2 linked regions of the Pigmentiphaga aceris genome follow. The protein of the gene in region 1 interacts with the protein of each later gene in a pairwise test. Links are inferred from orthologs where the notes say so. Each region holds a gene or a part of one and is shown on either strand. Other genes may lie near its edges. The genes, in order: FXN63_RS16990 and lpdA.

What was found.
Region 2: the proteins of FXN63_RS16990 (region 1) and lpdA interact in binary tests that used the Escherichia coli proteins (3 or more experiments, as listed by UniProt). The link is inferred for Pigmentiphaga aceris from one-to-one orthologs.

What each region holds. Positions count from the first base shown.
Region 1 is NZ_CP043046.1:3,913,169-3,924,564, reverse strand. What follows is about bases 5,508-8,526. They hold FXN63_RS16990 (UvrD-helicase domain-containing protein), read left to right. Parts: upstream 5,508-5,840; coding sequence 5,841-8,213; downstream 8,214-8,526. Other genes in these bases: budC (meso-2,3-butanediol dehydrogenase), read right to left, coding at 5,508-5,610. Outside these bases: FXN63_RS17015 (glutamate-5-semialdehyde dehydrogenase), read right to left, coding at 1-295; holA (DNA polymerase III subunit delta), read right to left, coding at 432-1,520; FXN63_RS17005 (LPS-assembly lipoprotein LptE), read right to left, coding at 1,524-2,027; leuS (leucine--tRNA ligase), read right to left, coding at 2,045-4,708; more of budC, read right to left, coding at 4,804-5,507; FXN63_RS16985 (BPSS1780 family membrane protein), read right to left, coding at 9,576-10,361; FXN63_RS16980 (homoserine kinase), read right to left, coding at 10,382-11,338. UniProt on the Escherichia coli protein: A helicase with DNA-dependent ATPase activity. Unwinds DNA duplexes with 3'-5' polarity. Translocates on single-stranded DNA with 3'-5' polarity. Initiates unwinding more efficiently from a nicked substrate than double-stranded DNA.
Region 2 is NZ_CP043046.1:1,980,105-1,991,360, forward strand. Bases 8,378-11,256 are described here. They hold lpdA (dihydrolipoyl dehydrogenase), read left to right. Parts: upstream 8,378-8,861; coding sequence 8,862-10,652; downstream 10,653-11,256. Other genes in these bases: aceF (dihydrolipoyllysine-residue acetyltransferase), read left to right, coding at 8,378-8,845; folC (bifunctional tetrahydrofolate synthase/dihydrofolate synthase), read left to right, coding at 10,843-11,256. Outside these bases: bifunctional methylenetetrahydrofolate dehydrogenase/methenyltetrahydrofolate cyclohydrolase FolD, read right to left, coding at 5-865; FXN63_RS08335 (response regulator transcription factor), read right to left, coding at 1,046-1,666; FXN63_RS08340 (PAS domain S-box protein), read right to left, coding at 1,663-4,038; aceE (pyruvate dehydrogenase (acetyl-transferring), homodimeric type), read left to right, coding at 4,342-7,053; more of aceF, read left to right, coding at 7,157-8,377. UniProt on the Escherichia coli protein: Lipoamide dehydrogenase is a component of the glycine cleavage system as well as of the alpha-ketoacid dehydrogenase complexes.

The sequences.
Region 1 (11,396 bases):
CGATCGGGTCCGGCATGCCGGCGATCTGGGTCAGGCCTTCGATCATGCGCGACAGGGCTTTGTCGTCCAGCTTAAGACGATCCAGCATCGCGGGTTCCAGGCCGTTGTCGCGGGCTCGCGCCAGGTCGATTGCATTGGCGGCAATCAAGGCATCGCGATTGGCTTGCAGGCCACGTGCGATGGCGCGCAGGGCACCTGACTTGGCAGTGTCGTCAGCTCGGGCGATGGCGCGCGATGCTGCGCGTGCTCGCGTACCGAGCTGCGTCATGTATTCGGAGATGTCGAGAGATTTCATGGTCGTCGGCGGACGTGTCTGGGTCTGCTGTTGGAAAGGGCGGCGGGTGGCGGCAATTGAGGTGGCAAGTAAGCCGGCAAATCAAGCGGCCGAGCCGGGCGCTTACCGAGTGTAAGCGCTTTGGGAAAACTGCCGGTCAGGCTGCAGGGCGCGGAGGTCGGCGTGGTGTCTGGCGCGACGGGCGTGCGGCCAGTCGCAGGGCAAGTCGGGTGATTTCGTGCCACGGGTCTGCCAAGCGCCCGGGCACCGACAAACCCTTGATCATCTTGTCGACTTCGTGGGCATGTCGAACCGCGGCAGGCCAGGCGTTTGGAGCCACCCGGTCAAGCACCTGTTCGGCCAGGCGCTCACGCGGTCCGAAGAAACGCAGGCTGCGCATCAATGCGCTCAGGTTCTGGCCTTGTGCACGCGCTTCGGCCAGGCGGGCCAGCAGGCGAATTTCCTCGCCAACTGCCCACAGCACCAGCGGCAGTGCTTCACCTTCAGCGCGCAAGCCGTCAAGCGTGCGCACCACGCGCGTGGCATCACCCGCAAGCATTGCGTCACGCAAGGTGAACACGTCGTAGCGGGCCACGTTGGCGACGGCATCCTGCACCTGTTCCAGGCTCAGATCGCCTTCCGGATACAGCAAACCCAGCTTCTGGATTTCCTGATGCGCGGCCAGCAGATTGCCCTCGACCCGTTCGGCCATCCATTGCAATACCGGGCCACGGGCGCGTTGTTGCTGGGCTGCCAGACGAAGGCCGATCCAGTCCGGCAGCGCATTGCGATCAATGGTGGGTACTTCCACCACCACGCCATGCGCGGCCAGTGCGGTGAACCACGGTGTTGCGCGACCGGTCTTGTCGATGCGCGGCAGCATCACCAGCGTGATGCAGTCGGCGGTGCCCGGCGGTTTGGTGCCGCAATCGGCCGCCAGACGCGCAATGACATCGCCGCCTGATTTGCCGGGTTTGCCACCCGGCAGCTTCAGCTCAAGAATGCGCCGTTCACCGAACAGCGACATCGACTGCGTACCGGCCAGGACCGTGGTCCAGTCGGTACGCGCATCGGCGACTACCACCTCACGTTCAAGGTGGCCGGCCGCGCGCGCAGCCGCCCGCAGCGCATCCATGGCTTCGATGACAAGCAGGGCTTCGTCGCCGGTAACGGTGTAGAGCGACGACAAAGGCTCGCCCGGTTTGAGCCGGGCAGCCAATTGCTCCGCGCGTAATGACACACCCATGAATCAGCGGCCCTGCGCTTCCATGCGACGCATGATCTGCTGCACCAGGTCAGCCTGCATCTCGCGGTAGATCAGGCGTTCTTCCGATTCCTTGGCCATCAGTGCGCTGTCGTTGAACGAGATTTCACGGCGCAGACTGATTTCGGTCGGCGGCATGAATTCGCGACCCTTGCCGTCATGCACGCGGAAGACCACGCGGTAGATCAGCTCGTAGTCGCGTACCCGACCCTGACCGTCGAGCGTCAGAATGATCTTCTGACGCTCTTCGCTCATCATCTGGAACAGCGCTTCTGCGTCCTGCGGCCGATCAACCACTTCGGTGCTGGAGGTGTAGCGGATGTTGCGTCGCAGGTTTGCGCCAAGTTCGTTGTTACCCGAGAAACCCAGGTAAATCGTCTTGTAGGGCAGGGTGGCCTGGCCGCGCAGCGCGAAGCCGCAACCGGCCAGCGCTGCGGTCATGCCGAGCGCCAGCGCGGTGCGCAACACCGTGCGTCGTGCCGGATCCATCTCAAACCGTTTGACCATCATCCCACCACGTTGACAAGTTTGCCGGCCACCACAATAACGCGCTTGGGCGGACGACCTTCGAGGAATTTCTCGACCGCCTCGTGTGCGCGGGCGGCGGCTTCGATGGCGTCCTTGTCGGCCGCTGCGGGCACGGTGACCGAACCACGCATCTTGCCGTTGACCTGCAACACCAGCTCGATCTCGTCCTGCACCAGCGCGGCTTCGTCGACCTGCGGCCACGGTGCATCGATCAGATCACCGATGCGCGTGCCGAAGCCAAGCTCCTGCCACAGCGCGTGGGTGATGTGCGGTGCGCCCGGGTACAGCGCACGCAACAGAATGCCGGTACCTTCGCGCAGGGCAGCACGGTCGGCCGGCGAATCGGTCAGCGTGGCGTCGTCCAGTGCATTCAGCAGCTTCATGGTGCCAGACACCACGGTGTTGTATTGCAGGCGGTCGTAGTCATGGCCGACCGTGCGCAGCAGCAAGTGGATGTCACGGCGCAGGCGTGCACCGGCCGGGCTGATGCCGGTGAAATCGTCACCCGCTTCACGCACGACATCGGCTTGGCGATGGGCAAAGGTCCAGACGCGACGCAGATAACGTGCCGTGCCTTCGGCACCGGTGTCGGACCATGCCGCGCTTTGGTCCGGGGGACCTGCGAACATGGTGAACAGGCGTGCCGTGTCGGCACCGAAGCGGCTGATGATGTCGCCCGGTTCCACCACGTTGTTCTTGGACTTCGACATCTTTTCGATGCCGCCCATCTGCACCGGCTGGCCGTCGGCGCGCGCAACTGCGCTGACCGGGGCACCGCGCTCGTCGTGGGTGACTTCCACTTCGCTGGGGTAGAACCAGCGCTTCTTGCCATTCGGCTCTTCGCGGAAATACGACTCATTGAGCAGCATACCCTGCGTGAACAGCTTGGTGAACGGCTCGTCGTACTTGATCAGGCCAATGTCGCGCATGGCCTTGGTCCAGAAGCGCGCATACAGCAGGTGAAGCACGGCGTGTTCGATGCCACCGATGTACTGGTCCATCGGCGACCAGTAATCGTTGCGTGCATCGACCATCGCGTTGGCGCTGTCCGGGCAGGTATAGCGCATGTAATACCAGGCCGAGTCCACGAAGGTATCCATCGTGTCGGTTTCGCGCTTGGCCGGCTTGCCACAGTGCGGGCACGCCACGTTCAGGAACGCGTCGTCCTTGTTCAGCGGGTTGCCACTGCCATCGGGGATCAGGTGTTCCGGCAGGATCACCGGCAGGTCTTTCTCGGGCACCGGCACGTCGCCGCAATCGGCGCAGTGGATGATCGGGATCGGCGTGCCCCAGTAGCGCTGGCGGCTCACGCCCCAGTCGCGCAGACGCCAGGTGGTCTTTTTCTCGCCCAATTCCTTGACCGTGATGGCGGCGGCAATTGCGTCGACGGCGGCTGCATAACCCAGGCCGGTGTACTCACCCGAGTTCACCAAGACGCCGCGCTGCTTGTCGCCGTACCACTCTTGCCAAGCCTGGTCGCTGTATTGCTGGCCTTCGACGGCCACGACCTGCTTGATCTCCAGGCTGTATTTGCGGGCGAAGGCGAAGTCGCGCTCGTCGTGGGCGGGGACGCCCATGACAGCGCCGTCGCCATAACCCATCAGCACGTAGTTGCCGACCCACACCGGCACTTGCGCGCCGGTCAGCGGGTGGGTCACGAAGAAGCCGGTCGGCACGCCTTCCTTTTCCTTCGTGGCCATTTCGGCCTCCGAGGTACCGCCTTGTGCGCAGTCCTCGATGAACGCGGCCAGCGTCGGGTTCGTCGCGGCGGCCAGCGTTGCAATGGGGTGCTCGGGGGCCACGGCGCAGAAGGTCACGCCCATGATGGTGTCGGCACGGGTGGTGAAGACGTACATCTTGCCGTCTTGCACCAGTTTGCCGTCGGCGTCCTTGATGTCATGCGGGAAGGCGAAGCGCACGCCCTGGCTCTTGCCGATCCAGTGTTCCTGCATCAGGCGCACACGCTCGGGCCAGCCATGCAGGTAACCGGGGGCAGCCGGGTCGGACACGTTGTCCAGCAGTTCGTCAGCGTATTGCGTGATGGCCAGGTAGTAGCCCGGGATTTCGCGCTTTTCCACCACGGCACCAGAGCGCCAGCCACGGCCGTCGATGACCTGTTCGTTGGCCAGCACGGTCTGGTCGATCGGGTCCCAGTTGACGACCTGGGTCTTCTTGTACGCGATGCCCTTTTCCAGCATCTTCAGGAAGAACCACTGGTTCCACTTGTAGTACTCGGGGTCGCAGGTGGCGAGCTCGCGCGACCAGTCGATCGACAGGCCCAGCGGTTGCATCTGCGCCTTCATGTCGGCGATGTTCTGGCGCGTCCACTTGGCGGGCGCGATGCCCTTGTCCATGGCGGCGTTTTCGGCGGGCAGGCCGAAGGCGTCCCAGCCCATGGGCATCAATACGTTGTGGCCGGTCATCCGCAGATAACGGGCCATCATGTCGTTGATGGTGTAGTTGCGCACATGGCCCATGTGCAGCTTGCCGCTGGGGTAGGGCAGCATGGAGCAAGCGTAGAACTTGGGCTTCTCAGAGCCGTCCGGGCGCTTGGCGTGTTCGGTGGTCAACGTGGCGTTGGTGGCGTTCCAGTGTTGCTGGGCGGCCGATTCGACCTCGGCGGGGTGGTAGCGTTCCTGCATGGTTTCCGGGGGCTGGGCTGCGATCAAGGAAATGCGTCCATCCCGTGCACGGCGGCCGGGACGCGAGGCGTGGGCGCGGCCCCCGGAGAACATCATCACGAGTAGGCCGCGCGACCTAACCCAGCATTATAGGGCCGAGCTCCACCCTGCGGCGGCTGACCGTTGGCTGCCGTCACGCCGCCATCAACCGGCAGGTTCACACCCGTGACATATCGGGCGTCGTCGCTGGCCAGAAAAGCGATCGGTCCGGCGATATCTTCAGGCGTGGCTGGCCCCCACAGTGGCGTGCGTTCCTTGAAGCTTTCCATCAGTTCGGGCTTGTCCAGCATGTCCTGCGTCATGTCGGTCATGGTCATGCTCGGGCAGATGGCATTGACCCGGACCCCTTGACGGCCGTAGTCCATCGCAATCGAGCGTGTGAAATTGGTGACCGCGCCCTTGGCCGCGTTGTAAAGGCTGGAATTCCAGTCGCCACCCATGCCCGACACCGACGAGATGTTCACGATGTTGCCCTTGCTTTGGATCAGGTGCGGCATGGCGGCCCGGCACATGAAGAAGATGCTGTCCACATCGTTGGACATGACCTTGCGCCAGTCTTCCGTGGTGGATTCGGTAATGGTGCTGCCCGCAAATACGCCGGCTGCATTGACCACCACGTCGATGCTGCCGAACTTCGTGACCACGGCTGAGATCAGCGCGTTCACTTCGATTTCCTGTGATACGTCGGCAACATGGACCAGCGTGCGGTCTGCTGGCAGGCTGGATGCGATCTTTTCAAGCTTTTCCTTGGTTCGGCCAACCAGCACCACCTTGGCACCTTCGTGGGAGAAGCGGCGCGCTGCGCCTTCACCAATGCCCGATCCCGCGCCGGTGACAATGACCGTCTTGTTTGCAAATCTCATGCGTGACAACTCCTGCTCGGATTGGCCGCGGTGGCAAGGCCTCGGTGAAGGTTCCACGGAAGGCCTTACTTCGCACGGCAAAGGGTTATCCCTGGCGCAAGAGCTGTTCCCGTTGTTGGGAGCGAATCGGTGCTGCCAGAAGGACAAGCAGGACCGGGGCGGCCACAGTCGGCCGGTCGTCAGGTGCTAGACTGCCCGGCGCTCTCTCTGTCTTTTTTGTCGGTCCCGCCATGTCCCTGCTTGCCAATCTGAACCCCCCGCAACTTGCCGCTGTCACGCTGGAGCCGCGCCATGCGCTGGTGCTCGCCGGGGCCGGGAGCGGCAAGACCAGGGTGCTGACCACGCGCATGGCCTGGCTGATCCAGACCGGCCGTGCCACGCCGCACAGCCTGCTGGCCGTGACTTTCACCAACAAGGCAGCGCGTGAAATGCTGACGCGCATGTCTGCCATGCTGCCGATCAACACGCGCGGCATGTGGATCGGCACCTTCCACGGTCTGTGCAACCGCTTGCTGCGCGCGCATCACCGCGACGCCGGCCTGCCGCAAACCTTCCAGATTCTGGATACTGCCGATCAACTGGCGTCGATCAAGCGCATGCTGAAGGCCGCCAACGTTGACGATGAGAAATATCCGCCCAAGCAGTTGCAGCAATTTATCAACGGCAACAAGGAAGCTGGCCTGCGCGCAGGCGACGTAGAGGCCCATGACGCGTTCACGCGCCGCATGGTCGAGCTTTACGACTTGTACGACACGCAATGCCAGCGTGAAGGGGTGGCTGATTTTTCCGAGCTGCTGCTGCGTTCCTACGAACTGCTGGCACGCAACGCGCCGATTCGTGAGCATTACCAGCGGCGCTTCCGTCACATTCTGGTCGACGAGTTTCAAGATACGAACACCTTGCAGTACCGCTGGCTGAAACTGCTGGCCGGTGGCGGTGCAGCCGTGTTTGCGGTGGGTGACGACGACCAGTCGATCTATGCCTTCCGTGGTGCCAACGTGGGCAACATGGCCGAGTTCGAACACGAATTCGCACACGGTGCAGTGATCAAGCTTGAGCAGAACTATCGCTCGCATGGGCACATTCTGGACACTGCCAACGCGCTGATTCAGAACAACGGCACCCGTCTGGGCAAGAACCTGTGGACCGATCAAGGGCATGGTGAACCGATCCGTGTGTATGAAGCCGGGTCGGACAACCAGGAAGCGCATTTCATCATGGAAGAAATCCGCTCCTTGATCGGTGAAGGCCGCCTGCGCAGCGACATTGCCATTCTGTATCGCAGCAACGCGCAGTCGCGGGTGGTCGAGCACGCCTTGTTCTCGGCAGGCGTTCCCTACAAGGTCTACGGCGGTCTGCGCTTCTTCGAACGCCAGGAAATCAAGCACGCGCTGGCCTACCTGCGCCTGATGGAAAATCCGCACGATGACACCGCCTGGATGCGCGTCGCCAACTTCCCGGTACGCGGCATTGGCGCACGCACGCTTGAACAGCAAGCCGACTTGGCCCGTGAACTGAACGGCAGCCTGTATTCTGCCGTGGCCCGCGTGCCGGGCCGTGGCGGCAGCGCGCTGGTGCGCTTCTCGATGCTGATCGACCAGATGCGCTTCGACACGCAGGGCATGCAACTGCACGAAGTGGTGGAACACGTGATCGAGGCCAGTGGCCTGGTCACGCATTACCAGGGCGAACGAGAAGGTGCCGAACGCGTCGAGAACTTGCGCGAACTGGTGAACGCCGCCGCTGCATTTGCCTCGGAAGCTGGCCACATGCGCGACCCGGATCGTCAGGATGGCGTGATCGAAGGCAGCACGGTGGGCATCAACGATGCCGATCAAGGTTTGCCCGACCCCGAAGACGAGGCAGGTGCCTTGGTGCCGGACCTGGCCCAGGACATTCCGTCTCCGCTGGCGGGTTTCCTGTCGCATGCGGCGCTTGAGGCTGGCGACAATCAGGCAAGCGCTGGCCAGGATGCCGTGCAGTTGATGACGGTGCATGCGGCCAAGGGCCTGGAATTCGATGCCGTCTTCATCACGGGTCTGGAAGAAGGTTTGTTCCCGCACGAGAACAGCATTCTTGAACAATCGGGTCTGGAAGAAGAGCGCCGCCTGATGTACGTGGCGATCACGCGTGCGCGTCAGCGTCTGTATATGAGCTTCTCGCAGACGCGGATGTTGCACGGTCAGACGCGTTATCACATGCGTTCACGCTTCCTGGCGGAGATGCCCGACGAGGCGTTGAAGTGGTTGACGCCGAAGGCGGGGCGGGCGGCGGATGTGGGGTCTGCGTGGGCGACGTCGGCGTGGCGGGACGATGGTAAGTCTGCCCCTGAGCAGGTCGGGACGACCTGGCACAACCGCAGCCGCGAGCAGGGCTATTTTGGTTCGTCGCAAGGCTATTCGAGCAGCCGCAATGGGCCGGTCGGCGTTGAGGTGGGTGGCACGATGTTCAAGGTGGGGCAGAGTGTGGCGCACGCTCGCTTTGGTGAAGGGGTGATCCTGGCCCTGACCGGCAGTGGTACCGATGCTCAGGTGCAGGTGCGCTTCGCCGATGTTGGTACCAAGACGCTGGCCTTGGCGATGGCGAAACTGACGGCCTTGTGATTTGCTTGTGTTTGCTTTGCTTGTGACGGTGGTTGGTTCTACGGTTGCTTTTTGCTTGTAACGGTGTGGTTGTTCTTCTGCCAGTCGCGGGTGGTGGGGCCGGCTCGTCTGCCCCGCTGGACGTTGGTGTCGGGTCTCCCGCCCTCCACCTTGTCCAGAAGGGCAGCCGACCCGGCCCCACCACCCACGCCTTCAAGGTCGTTTGGTTAAAAGCGCATGCCGCCTTTGGGCGTTTGCCGTTTCTCTGGCTGCTTGGTGCTGTTAGCGGTTCTCGGCATTCGGTGGTCACCATCCTTCAATCGCTACGCGGCTGGCACCCGGGATTGGCTGGCCAGGTCGCCACGAAGCGGCTCAGCGGCTCACGTCTCTGACCGTATATCAGAGGCCTTTCAGGGCAACGCCACTCAAGAAAATGTGCGCGCCTGCTTGGTGGTGGGGTGACTTGGAAGCGGGTGGCCGCGCATCAGGTAATGCGACGAAAAGGCGGGGCGTTGACGGTTGGCGCGTTGACGGCTGTGCGTTGAACGTTCGGGGCGATAGGGAAAGTTCGACGCGGTGAAGAACGGTCGGACCGATGAAGAACGGTGATGAGTGGTGCTAGGTGCAGCCAAGTGCTGATGGTGCCAGGCGTTTCCGAAAGCCCTCACACGTCCGCTGAGCGCATGCATCAAATGAGCCGCCAGCGCCACGACCGTGGACCTGTGGGACTGTCAGAATTTTTGCGTGGAAGGCGCTTCTAACAGCTCTCCGCACGCAGTTAAGCGTGCCGAGCCGCCGACGCTCCGGTGGTGTTGTTATCGCCGCATGGCAAGCGCCTCACCAACACGCAGCACAAGCGTTTTACGTAAATCAGCCGCCAGCGCCACGGTCGTCGCGGCCGCTCTCCGCATGCCGTAATGCGGCGGCCACCCGCTTCGGTGTCACCCCACCACCAAGCAGAAGCGCAAATATTCTTGCATGGCGCTGCCGTAAAAGGCTGCTGAAGAACCCACCGAATCGTGAGCCGGAGAAATCTCTTCGTGGCGACCTAGCCAGCCAATCCCGCGTGCCAGCCGCACGGCGTTCAAGAATGGTGACCATCAAATGCCGAGAACCGCGTCCAGCACCAAGCAGCCAGCGAATCAATACGCGCCCAAAGGCGGCATGCGCTTTTAACCAAACGACCTTGAAGGCGTGGGTGGTGGGGCCGGATTGGCTGCCCTTCTGGACAAGGTGGAGGGCGGAGACCCGACGCCAAGGTCAAGCGGGGCAGGCGAGCCGGCCCCATCACCCGCGACTGGCTCAATAGCGCTCACACCCTCATGAGCAAACCGCGACTGTCAGCAGAACCACCTGCTCAACTCATCGCCACATCGAAATCAATCAAACACCCTGCTCAATCCCAACATCATCGGGAGTATGAAAAACCGTGGTGTAAGTCGGATAAAAGCTGCAATACAACGTCGCCGCAACGATAAAACTGATCGGCATCTGAATCAGACTGGCCAAACTTTCCGGCAAACCAATCGCCAACAACAGCTCACCAAAAAGATTCAAAGCCAAGGCAATCACAAACCAGCAAACGCCGTAAATGATGAACGCGCCCTTATTGCGCCAGCACGCAATGCCCGAAAAGAACAAAGCCTTGCCCAGACTCATGCCATGCCAGGCCGCCAAGGCCGGTGCATGCCAGAACAGCGCAGCAATCGTCACATAAGCCAGCCCGAACAACATCAGCGGCGTAGCCATCGCGTTCATGACATCGCCCATGCTCAGATCCTTCGTGCCCTCAAACACCGTGCGTATATCGCTCATGAACGGCATGAAAATCAGAATGCCGACCACGGTCACCGACAAGACATACACACCGCCCATGGCGATCAGCTTACGGAACAGCTTCGGTGCCTTCAGCGCACTGAACAGCTGCACCGGCGTTACCTTGCGGCCCGCTGCGATCTCACGGCATGCGTGCAAGGTCATCACCGTCACCGAAGGCATCAGCACGATGAAGAAAATCGGACCGATCGGCGGAATGGCGCTTGCCATCAACAGCAGGAAACCCAGCGTGACAGCCCAGGTGAACATGGTCATCGGCTGACGACGGAACAGCTCGAAGCCTGCCTTGATCCAGAACCAGCCGGCAGATAACGGAAGTGATGCAGCTTGCATGTGTCGGGGCAACTAAAAAATCAGGGCAACAAAAAAGAATCGGCGGCGCGTCGCAGTCGCAAAATGCGTTCGAACACGCGCGGGTCGTGGGGCGTCAAGGTCTGCGCCGGACGCGGCATGTGGAAGTCGTACAGACGCGATATCCAGAACCGCAATGCCGCCGCACGCAACGCGTATGGCCACAGAGCATGTTCGGCGTCGGTGAAGGCCCGCACACGCCGGTAACCCTGCAGCAGCGCATCGTAGCGAGCCATGTCGATCTCGCCGGTTGCCGGGTCGGACGTCCAATCGTTCAGCGTCACCGCCACGTCGAACAGCCAGGTATCGCAACCAGCGAAGTAGAAGTCGATGAATCCGCCAAGCGTGTCGCCGTCGAACAATACGTTGTCGCGGAACAGATCGCAGTGCGAAGGCCCTGTCGGCAAGCTACGTGCCTCGGGCATGGCAGCCACGCGGGTCTGCACTTCCATTTCATCGGTCAGCAACGCGGCCAGCTCTGCATCCAGAAGCGGAAGCAGGGTGGGCGCGGTTTCCTGCCACCAGGGCAGGCCGCGCAAATTCGGCTGGACCACTGGGAAATCTGCGCCTGCCAGGTGCATGCGGGCCAGTGCCTCGCCCACCTGCGCACAGTGCACCGGGCCGGGTGCCATTACCGATGCGCCGCGCAGGCAGGTCACGATGCTGCTTGGTTTGCCGTTCACGGTACCGATACGCGTGCCATCGGTGCGCGACTGCGGGTCGGGCACGGCTACGCCCCGGGCCGCCAGGTGATGCATCAACTCGATATAGAACGACAGTTGTTCGTGCGTCAGGCGCTCGAACAGCGTCAATACATAGACACCCGTCGTGGTCGTGACGAAATAATTGGTGTTCTCGATGCCAGAGGCAATCCCGCGCAGCGAAACCAGGTCGCCCAGCGTGTAGTGGGTAAGCAGTTCTTTGGCTTGCGCCTCGGAGACGGGAGTGAAGACGGCCATAGGGGTCGGTGGTAAGCGGGAAGGAAAGTCGTCACGGACAAAAAGCAAGCGCCTCGAT
Region 2 (11,256 bases), 1.9 Mb from region 1 along the record:
AGAATCAGGCCGCAGCGTCAGCGGCGCGTTCAGCCGCCTCGACGGTATTGACCAGCAACATGGCGATGGTCATGGGGCCGACGCCGCCAGGAACCGGGCTGATCCAGCCTGCGGTTTCCGATACACCAGCGAAGTCCACGTCACCAGCCAGCTTGCCGGCCTCGTCGCGGTTGATACCCACGTCGATCACCAGCGCGCCCGGCTTGACCATGTCGGCGGTCAGCGTGTTGCGACGTCCGACGGCAGCGACCACCACGTCGGCCTGACGCGTGTGATACGCCAGATCCGGCGTCGCACTATGGCAGATGGTGACGGTGGCATTGGCTTGCAAGAGCAGCAGGGCCATCGGCTTGCCGACAGTGTTGCTGCGGCCGATCACGACCGCGTGCTTGCCACGCAGGTCCATGCCGGTGCTTTCGATCAGCTTCATGCAGCCATAGGGCGTGCAAGGACGGAAGCCCGGCAGGTTGGCAACCAGTTCGCCTGCGCTCAGGGTGGAATAGCCATCGACGTCTTTCTTGGTCGAGATCGCCTCGATCACCTTGCTGGGATCGATGTGACGGGGCAGGGGCATCTGCACCAGAATGCCGTGAATTTCAGGTGCGTTGTTCAGGTCGTCGATGCGGGCCAGCAGCTCGGCTTCCGTCATCGTGGCCGGGTAGGTTTCCATCACGGAATACAGACCGGCGTCGGCGCAGGCCTTGACCTTGTTGCGCACGTAGACCTGGGATGCCGGATCTTCACCCACCAGCACCACCCCCAGGCCGGGCCGATGGCCACGTGCGGTAAGCGCAGCGGTGCGTTCGGCAACCTCGGCACGAATGGTTCGGGACAATTGGGTTCCGTCGATGATGCGGGCAGTCATGGCAGTCAAGCTCTACGTTGGTCGTGCGTGGGGTCTGAAGGGATAGAACGAATTCGGGGACGTGCAAGGGGGCAATGAGAGCGGTGCTGTCAAATGCCAGGGCAGCCAGGTGCCGGCAGTCGCCAGGATGCGCGGTTCGGATCGGCCGTCTGCGTGACGACAGATCCGAACCGCGCCATCTCAGGCGGCGGGCTTGTGCAGCGCAACCTTCATCAGGTCGGCCACGGTGGTGACTTGCAGCTTTTCCATGATGTTGGCGCGATGCGCTTCCACCGTCTTGATGCTGATGCCCAGGTCATCGGCGATCTGCTTGTTCAGGCGACCGGCAACGATGCGTTCCAGCACTTGCTGTTCACGCACCGTCAGGCGTGCCAGCAGGGCTTCGTGACCACGGCGGGTGGCGTCTTCCGCAGCGCGGCTGACGGCTTGTTCCAGCATGTTGGCGATGATCTGGCGCAGATCGGCTTCGTTGAAGGGTTTCTCCAGGAAGTCGACTGCACCTTTCTTCATCGTCGACACCGCCATCGGCACGTCGCCGTGGCCGGTGATGAACACGATCGGCAGCGACGAACGACGGGCGATCAGGTGTTCCTGCAACTCAAGCCCGCTCATACCGGGCATACGCACGTCGACGATCAGCACGCCGACCAGGTTCGGGTCGTAGTCGGACAGGAACCGCTCCGCACTTTCGTAGCTGCGAACGCGATAACCGTTGGCTTCGAGCAGCCAACGCAGCGAATCGCGTACGGCCTCGTCGTCGTCGACAATGAAAACCGTGCTGTTCTGCGGGGGGACACTCATACCGTTTGCTCCTGGGTGGGCGGGGTCGATGCCGGGGGATGTACCGGTGCGATCCAAGGAAGGGTGAAGCGGAAGATCGTTCCGCCGGTCGGATTGGCTTCGGCCCAAAGCCGGCCGTGATGGAATTCGATGATGGTGCGACAGATATTCAGCCCCATGCCCATGCCTTCGGGTTTGGTGCTGAAGAACGGTTCGAACAGTCTCGATGGGTCGATATCACCCAGTCCATGGCCCGCGTCGATCACGGCAACTTCCACGTGATCCTGACGCAGGCTGGCCATCACGGTCAGCTCGCGTTTGGCCGAATCCTGCATGGCTTCAAGGCCATTTTTTAGCAGGTTGAGCAGGACTTGCTCGATAAGAATCGGGTCGGCCTGTACATCGGGCAGCCATTCGGGAATGCGTTTGATGATGCCGATGCTGCGTTTTCGTGCATCGATTTCGGCAAAGCCTACCGCGTTGTCGACAATCGCGGGGATCGTCACCCGCTGGCGCTTGGGCTCGCTGCGTTTCACGAATTCACGAATGCGACGAATGATCATGCCGGCACGTTCGGCCTGCGCGGTGGTCTTTTCCAGCGCGGGCAGCAACTGCGCCGGGTCGGTCATGCCTGCCCGCACGCGGGCAACCACCCCCATGCTGTAGTTGGCGATCGCCGTCAGCGGCTGATTCAGCTCGTGCGCCAAGGACGAGGCCATTTCACCCATGGTGATCAGGCGGCTGGTCAGTTGAATCTTTTCCTGCTGCGCAATCGATGCTTCCTCCGACGCGCGACGCTCGGTGATGTCACGCGCCACCTGCATGCGCACGCGACGGCTGTCCACCCATTGCAAGGTGCGGTGGCGAACTTCGAACCAGCGCTGTACCGAAGCCGAGTACACCTCCACGGCTTCATCGGTGAAACGACCGCGACGACCCGCCGACAATTCATCGTGGCCGGTGGCCTGTGAACTGAACACACGCCGATAGGTGCGGTTCGCAAACAGCAGTTCCGAGCCTTGCGGAGTGTCTGCCGTTACCGAGATGGCATCGTCCAGGCCTTCCAACACTGTCATGAAACGCTCGTGGGCGGCAGCCAGCGCTTCACGGACCCGCTTGGGTTCCGTGATGTCGGTCATCGACGTCATCCAGCCGGTCTGCACACCACGCTGATCCAGCAGGGGCGATACATACAGGCGTGCGGTGAAGCGCGATCCATCGCGGCGTTGCGCGTCCATTTCCAGACCGCTGGTAGGCGTGCTGCCAGACAGCAGAATGTCCATCAGGCGTTTCTGGATGTCGTGCTGGTCGGGCGGCCAGTAGGGATACGGCGGGCTGCGGCCCAGCAGGTCGGACTCATCCCAGCCGATCATGCGACAGAAGGCCGGGTTCACATAGGTGATCTTGCCTTCCATGTCGATCACACGCATGCCGGTCAGCATGGAGTTTTCCATCGCGCGACGGAACGATGTCTCGGCGATCAGGGCTTCTTCGGCCTGCGAACGGAAGCGCGTGTGACGCCATAGCGCCAGCAGGCTCCACAGAATCACTGCCGACAGCGACACCACCACCCAGACCAGCATGGTCTGCGAGGTTTCCGTCTGCGTGCGGTACGCGTAAGCACGCACGATCATGCCATTGCCTGGCGGATCGATCGGCAGTTCGTAGACGTGGCGCGCATCGCCCGCCGTGCGCGGCGAGGGCGTGGAGAGCTGACGGCCAGCGTCATCGAACAAGGACACGCGGTAGCGTCGCGCGGTTTCCTGCGGCACCAGTTGCTGCAGGATTTCATCCACGGAATACACCGCTGCAACCGTGCCCAGGAAACGATTGTTCTGGGTCACGGGGATGTGCAGATCGAAATACATGTCGCCGTCGAGCCCGCGGTAGGGCACCGAATACGCGCCCCGACGACTGTCGCGGGCGGTATCGAAGGCCTTGGCCGCGTCGTCTTCGCGCTGGCCGGGAGCTTCGAAATGCGATGACCTGACGCCACGACGCGTGGACGTTTCCGACCAGCGCGTCAGCTGGTTTTCATCCAGCCAGGCCAGCTGGACGATTTCCGGGTGTTCACCCAGCAGCGCACGGGCTTCATCGACAAACCGGTTTTCGGTCATGGTGGCGCGCGTGCCTTCGCGGGCCAGGCCACCCAGGCGATCGCGTGCTGCCAGCATGCGCAGCCGGACCGACTGCTGCGCCCAGTCCACATCGCGGACCAGGGTGCCGTAGCGTTGGGCGTCATCGCGGGCGTCGAGCCACCACAGGATGGAACCCATGACACAGACGAACAAGCCAAGCGCGATGGCTGGCGTCAGCCAGTACCAGTTGCGGCGGCGAAGGTTTACTTGTTCGCGGAAGGGGGCCGGAATATTCGGCGGGCTGACGTGAGACATGGGCGCTAAGTTTACGCACAATCACCCGGCCGACAGGGGGCTGGCAGGGCATGGATTAACGCGGATCATGCCATGATCTGCAATATTTCACATTACGAAAAAACGTATCGCAACGCGAAATTTATATTGCGGCTGCCTTTCGACGCTTTTAGAATCCGAGCCGGGATCGTCCGGGCAGCTTTATGCGCCCGGCAATGATACAAAGAGGGCCCCGCAAGGGTCCCTTGCGTCGCACGACGACGCACCGAGATTCGCACCGTGCATCTGGCGGACGAAAAAGATTCAGAGCCACAGGAGACATTAATGTCTGCTCTTCCTCACCCCGGTGCCGACGCTTCGTCGGCGGCTAACGACGACGACACTCTAGAGACGCAAGAGTGGCTTGATGCCTTGGAGGCCGTGCTCGACCGCGAAGGTCCCGAGCGCGCGCACTACCTGCTTGAACGCTTGATCGACCAGGCTCGTCGCTCCGGCGCACATATTCCGTATTCCCCCAATACCGCCTACGTCAACACGATCCCGCCGCATCTCGAGACCCCGCATCCGGGCAACCTCGAAATCGAAGAGCGCATCCGTTCGTACGTTCGCTGGAACGCCATGGCCATGGTGGTCAAGGCCAACAAGCTCAACCCGCCCGATGGCGGCGATCTGGGCGGCCACATTGCCTCGTTCGCGTCGCTCGCGAACATGATCGGCATTGGTCAGAACCACTTCTGGCACGCTGACCGCGAAGGCCGTGGCGGTGACCTGGTGTACTTCCAAGGTCACTCGTCGCCCGGCATCTACGGTCGCGCCTACCTGGAAGGCCGTCTGTCGGAAGACCAGTTGCTGAACTTCCGTCAGGAAGTCGATGGCAAGGGCCTGTCGTCCTACCCGCATCCGAAGCTGATGCCCGAGTTCTGGCAGTTCCCGACCGTCTCGATGGGCCTGGGCCCGCTGATGGCGATCTATCAGGCGCGTTTCCTGAAGTACCTGCACGCCCGCGGCATTGCCGACACCAGCAACCGCAAGGTCTGGGTCTTCTGCGGCGACGGCGAAATGGACGAGCCGGAATCGCTGGGCGCAATCAGCCTGGCCTCGCGCGAGAAGCTCGACAACCTGGTGTTCGTGATCAACTGCAACCTGCAGCGTCTGGACGGCCCGGTGCGCGGCAACGGCAAGATCATCCAGGAACTGGAAGGCGAGTTCCGCGGTAGCGGCTGGAACGTCATCAAGCTGATCTGGGGTGGTTACTGGGACCCGCTGCTTGCCAAGGACAAGGAAGGCATTCTTCGCAAGATCATGGAAGACACCGTCGACGGCGAGTACCAGACGTACAAGGCCAATGACGGCAAGTTCGTGCGCGAGAACTTCTTCGGCAAGCACCCGAAGCTGCTGGAAATGGTCAGCCGCATGAGCGACGAAGACGTCTGGCGTCTGAACCGTGGCGGCCACGATCCGCACAAGGTGTACGCCGCCTTCGCCGCTGCCGACAAGACCGTTGGCCGTCCGACCGTGATTCTGGTCAAGACCGTCAAGGGCTACGGCATGGGCCGCGCCGGTGAGTCGCTGAACCCGACCCACCAGCAGAAGAAGCTGGACATCGACACGATCCGCGAATTCCGCAACCGCTTCAACATCCCGGTGCCGGACGATCAGCTCGAAGCGCTGCCGTTCTTCAAGCCGGCCGACGACACGCCGGAAATGCAGTACCTGCACGAGCGTCGCAAGGCGCTGGGTGGGTTCCTGCCGTCGCGCCGCACGGTTGCCGAAGAGAAGCTGACTGCCCCCGCGCTGGACACCTTCAAGGCCGTGCTGGAGCCGACGACCGAAGGCCGCGAAATCTCGACCACGCAAGCCTTCGTGCGCATTCTCACGCAGCTGCTGCGTGACAAGACGCTGGGCCCGCGTGTCGTGCCGATCGTACCCGACGAGTCGCGCACCTTCGGTATGGAAGGCATGTTCCGCCAGATCGGTATCTATGCACCGGAAGGCCAGAAGTACGTGCCGGTCGACAAGGCCCAGGTGATGTACTACCGCGAGGCCAAGGACGGTCAGATTCTGGAAGAGGGCATCAACGAAGCGGGCGCATTCAGCTCGTGGATTGCTGCGGCGACGTCGTACTCGTCGAACAACCGCATCATGATCCCGTTCTACATCTACTACTCGATGTTCGGGTTCCAGCGCGTGGGCGACCTGGCCTGGGCAGCGGGCGACATGCAGGCACGCGGCTTCCTGCTGGGCGGCACCGCTGGCCGGACCACGCTGAACGGCGAAGGTCTGCAGCACGAAGACGGCCACAGCCATGTGTTCTCGTCGACAATCCCGAACTGCGTGTCTTACGACCCGACGTTCGCGCATGAACTCGCCGTGATCATCCAGCGCGGCATGAAGCGCATGGTGGAAGACCAGGAAAACGTCTTCTACTACATCACCGTGATGAACGAGAACTACGCGCATCCGGGTCTGCGCGAAGCCGACATCGAAGGCATCAACCGCGGCATGTACATGCTGAAGGAAGCTGCTGGCGGCAAGCATCGCGTTCAGTTGCTGGGTTCGGGCACCATCCTGCGTGAAGTGATGGCTGCTCAGGACATGCTGCAAGAAGACTGGGACATCGCTGCCGACGTCTGGAGCGTGACCAGTTTCACCGAGTTGCGCCGTGATGGTCTGGACGCTGACCGCTTCAACCTGCTGAACCCCACCGACACGGCCAAGGTGCCGTTCGTGACGGAACAACTGGCCAAGCACGAAGGTCCGGTGATTGCGTCGACCGACTACATGAAGTTGTTCGCCGACCAGATCCGTCCGTTCATGCCGCGCAATCGCGGTTATCGCGTGCTGGGCACCGACGGCTACGGTCGTTCGGACTTCCGCGCGAAGCTGCGTGAGCACTTCGAAGTGGATCGTCGTTTCGTCGTGGTTGCTGCCCTGAAGTCGCTGGCCGACGAAGGCACGATCCCGATGAAGACGGTTGCCGAGGCGATCAAGAAATACGGCATCGACGCTGACAAAGCCAACCCGCATTACGCGTAATGCATCGATGAAATGACCCGGACACCCGCCGTGGGCCTGATGGCCTCGGCGGGTGTGTGTTCGAGCTGGCGCAGAAAGCGCTGGCATCGCTGGAGACACAAGAATGAGCAACGTGATCGAATTGAAGGTGCCGGACATCGGCGACTTCAGCGAAGTGGAAGTGATCGAAGTGCTGGTCAAGGTTGGCGACACCGTGGCGGCTGAGCAAAGCCTGGTGACGGTCGAATCGGACAAGTCCTCAATGGAAATTCCGGCATCCGAAGCGGGTGTCGTGACGGCTATCGCTGTCAAGCTGGGCGACAAGGTCAAGCAAGGCACCGTGCTGGTGTCGATCGAGCCGGGTGCTGCAGCTGCTGCCGCACCGGCAGCCGCGCCTGCACCGGCAGCGGCTCCTGCGCAGGCTGCTGCTGCGCCGGCACCTGCACCCGCACCTGCTGCGGCCGCTCCGGTTGCCGCACCCGCGCCTGCCGCTGCCCCCAGTGGCCCTGTGACCATCAGCGTGCCGGACATCGGCGACTTCGCCGAAGTCGAAGTGATCGAGCTGCTGGTCAACGTTGGCGACGAAGTGAAGGCTGAGCAAAGCCTGGTGACCGTCGAGTCCGACAAGTCGTCGATGGAAATCCCGTCGTCGCAAGCTGGCAAGGTCACCAAGCTGCTGGTGAAAGTTGGCGACAAGGTCAAGCAGGGTTCGCAACTGGTTGAGCTGGAAGCCAGCGCTGGCGCTGCTGCTGCCGCTGCGCCTGCCCCCGCTGCTGCGGCCCCGGCACCTGCCGCCGCTGCTGCTGCACCGGCACCTGCACCGGCCGCCCCCAGCACGCCTGCGGTCGTCCGCACGCCGCCGGTGCAAGCCGTGGAAGACCCGTCGGCACCGAAGCCGCATGCATCGCCTTCCGTGCGCAAGTTCGCACGTGAACTGGGCGTTGATCTGCGTCGTGTGACCGGTACCGGTGACAAGGGCCGCATCACACCGGACGACGTCCGTGCATTCGTGAAGCAAGCGGTAGCAACCGCTGCCCAACCGGCTGCTGCTGCGGCCGCGTCGGGTGACGGTGGTGCCGCGCTGGGTCTGTTGCCCTGGCCGAAGGTTGATTTCACCAAGTTCGGTGAAATCGAAGCCAAGCCGCTGTCGCGCATCAAGAAGATTTCCGGTGCCAACCTGCACCGCAACTGGGTGATGATCCCCCACGTCACGAACAATGACGAAGCCGACATCACCGAGCTGGAAGCCCTGCGCGTCGCGCTGAACAAGGAAAACGAGAAGGCTGGCGTCAAAGTCACGATGCTCGCCTTCGTCATCAAGGCCGTGGTTGCTGCCTTGAAGAAGTTCCCCGAGTTCAACGCTTCGCTGGACGGCGACAACCTGGTCTACAAGAAGTACTTCCACATCGGCTTTGCGGCCGATACGCCCAACGGGCTGGTTGTGCCGGTGATCCGCGACGCCGACAAGAAGGGCGTGTTCGAACTCGCCAAGGAATCCAGCGAACTGGCCAAGAAGGCCCGTGACGGCAAACTGTCGCCGGCCGAAATGCAGGGCGGATGCTTCTCGATCTCGTCGCTGGGTGGCATTGGTGGCACGAACTTCACCCCCATCGTGAATGCGCCGGAAGTCGCGATCCTCGGCCTGAGCCGTTCGGCGATGCAGCCGGTGTGGGATGGCAAGGCCTTCCAGCCGCGCCTGATGCTGCCGATGTCGCTGTCCTACGACCACCGCGTGATCGACGGCGCATCGGCCGCACGCTTCAACGCCTACCTGGGCGCCGTGCTGGCGGACTTCCGCCGCGTGCTGCTGTAAGCGCCAAGGAGCTGCGATGAGCAACGTTATCGAAATCAAAGTACCGGACATCGGTGACTCCCAGGACGTGGAAGTCATCGAGATACTGGTCGCGGTCGGCGACACCATCAAGGCCGAACAAAGCCTGGTGACCGTCGAGTCCGACAAGTCCTCGATGGAAATCCCGGCAACGCAAGGCGGCGTGGTCAAGGCGCTGCGCGTGAAGCTGGGCGACAAGGTCAGCGAAGGCTCGGTCCTGCTGGAAATCGAAGCGGGTGAAGCGGCAGCCGCTGCGCCTGCACCGGCTGCTGCCAAGGCCGAAGCGCCTGCGGCTGCTCCCGCTGCTGCGCCTGCCAAGGCTGCGGCACCGGCACCGGCCGCCGCACCTGCGCCCGCAGGCAGCTACAGCGGCAAGGTCGATGTTGAAGTCGACTTGGTCGTGCTGGGCTCCGGCCCTGGCGGTTACGCCGCTGCCTTCCGCGCGGCCGACCTCGGTCTGTCCGTTGCCTTGGTGGAACGTTATCCGGCGCTGGGCGGTGTCTGCCTGAACGTCGGTTGCATCCCGTCCAAGGCCTTGCTGCACACCGCTGCCATCATCGATGAAGCACGTGCACAAGCTGCGCACGGCGTGAGCTTCGGTGAGCCCACCATCGACCTGGACAAGCTGCGCTCGTTCAAGGACGGCGTGGTGGCCAAGCTGTCCGGCGGCATCGCCGGCATGGCCAAGTCGCGCAAGGTGAAAGTGGTGCAAGGCACCGGTGCTTTCGTTGATCCGTATCACATGGAAGTGGACGGCGAAGCTGGCAAGCAAGTGGTGAAGTTCAAGCAGGCGATCATCGCTGCTGGCAGCCAGCCCGTCAGCCTGCCATTCGCGCCGAAAGACCCGCGCATCGTCGATTCCACCGGCGCGCTGGAATTGCGTCAGCAGCCGGGCAAGATGCTGATCATCGGCGGCGGCATCATCGGCCTGGAAATGGGCACGGTGTATTCCGCGCTGGGCGCACGCCTGGACGTGGTCGAAATGCTCGACGGCCTGATGCAAGGCGCTGACCGTGACCTGGTCAAGGTGTGGCAGAAGTTGAACGCACCGCGCTTCGACAACATCATGGTCAAGACCAAGACCACGGCGATCGAAGCCCGCGAAGACGGCATTTACGTCACCTTCGAAGGCGAAGGCGCACCGAAAGAACCGCAGCGCTACGACCTGGTGCTGCAAGCCGTGGGCCGCACGCCCAACGGTAAGAAGATCGGTGCCGAGAAAGCCGGTGTTGCAGTCACCGACCGTGGTTTCATCGACGTCGACAAGCAGATGCGTACCAACGTGCCGCACATCTTCGCGATTGGTGACGTGGTTGGCCAACCGATGCTGGCCCACAAGGCCACGCACGAAGGCCACGTTGCCGCCGAAGCCGCAGCAGGCCACAAGGCCTACTTCGACGCCCGTGTGATTCCGTCGGTGGCCTACACCGATCCGGAAGTGGCATGGGTCGGCGTGACCGAAGACGAAGCCAAGAAGCAAGGCCTGAAGGTCACCAAGTCGGTGTTCCCGTGGGCAGCTTCCGGCCGCGCGATCGCCAACGGCCGCGACGAAGGTTTCACCAAGCTGCTGTTTGACGAGACCACCCACCGCATCGTCGGTGGCGGTATTGTCGGCACGCATGCTGGCGACCTGCTGAGCGAAATCGTGCTGGCCATCGAGATGGGTTCGGACGCGGTAGACATCGCCAAGACCATCCACCCGCACCCGACCCTGGGTGAATCGGTGGGCCTGTCGGCTGAAGTCGCCGAAGGCAGCTGCACGGACTTGCCGCCGGCTCGGAAGAAGTAATTCTTCTGCGGTTTGGCAGTAAGTGAAACGCCTGGCTCATGCCAGGCGTTTCTGTTTCTGGGTTTGGTGCGCGATTGTCCATCCCTTGCCCGCACCCCGGCCGTCGCAAATCCCCACAGCACATCGGGGAATGCCCCGTGCTCCCCATGCGATACTTCGCCCCTGCTCATTCCCCGGTCGATCACGTTTCATGACCTCGCTGACCCCCGCCGTGCCTGCCCCCGATTCCCGCCCGACCGCTACCAGCCCGCTGGCCACCTGGCTTGCCTACCTGGAGTCGATTCACGCCCGTCCCATCGACATGGGCCTGGACCGTGTGCGCGAGGTGGCTGCGCGGATGGAATTGAACATCGAGGCCGTGAAGATCGTGGTCGGCGGCACGAACGGGAAGGGCTCGACCTGTTCCATGCTTGAGGCCATTTTGCTGGCGTCTGGCTACAAGGTCGGCCTGTACACCTCGCCGCACCTGGTGGATTTCAACGAGCGCGCCCGCATCAACGGCGAACTCGCTACTGACGCAGAACTGACCGAACAGTTTGCGGCTGTCGACGCCGCACGCGGCGAAGTGTCGCTGACCTACTTCGAACTGACCACGCTTGCCATT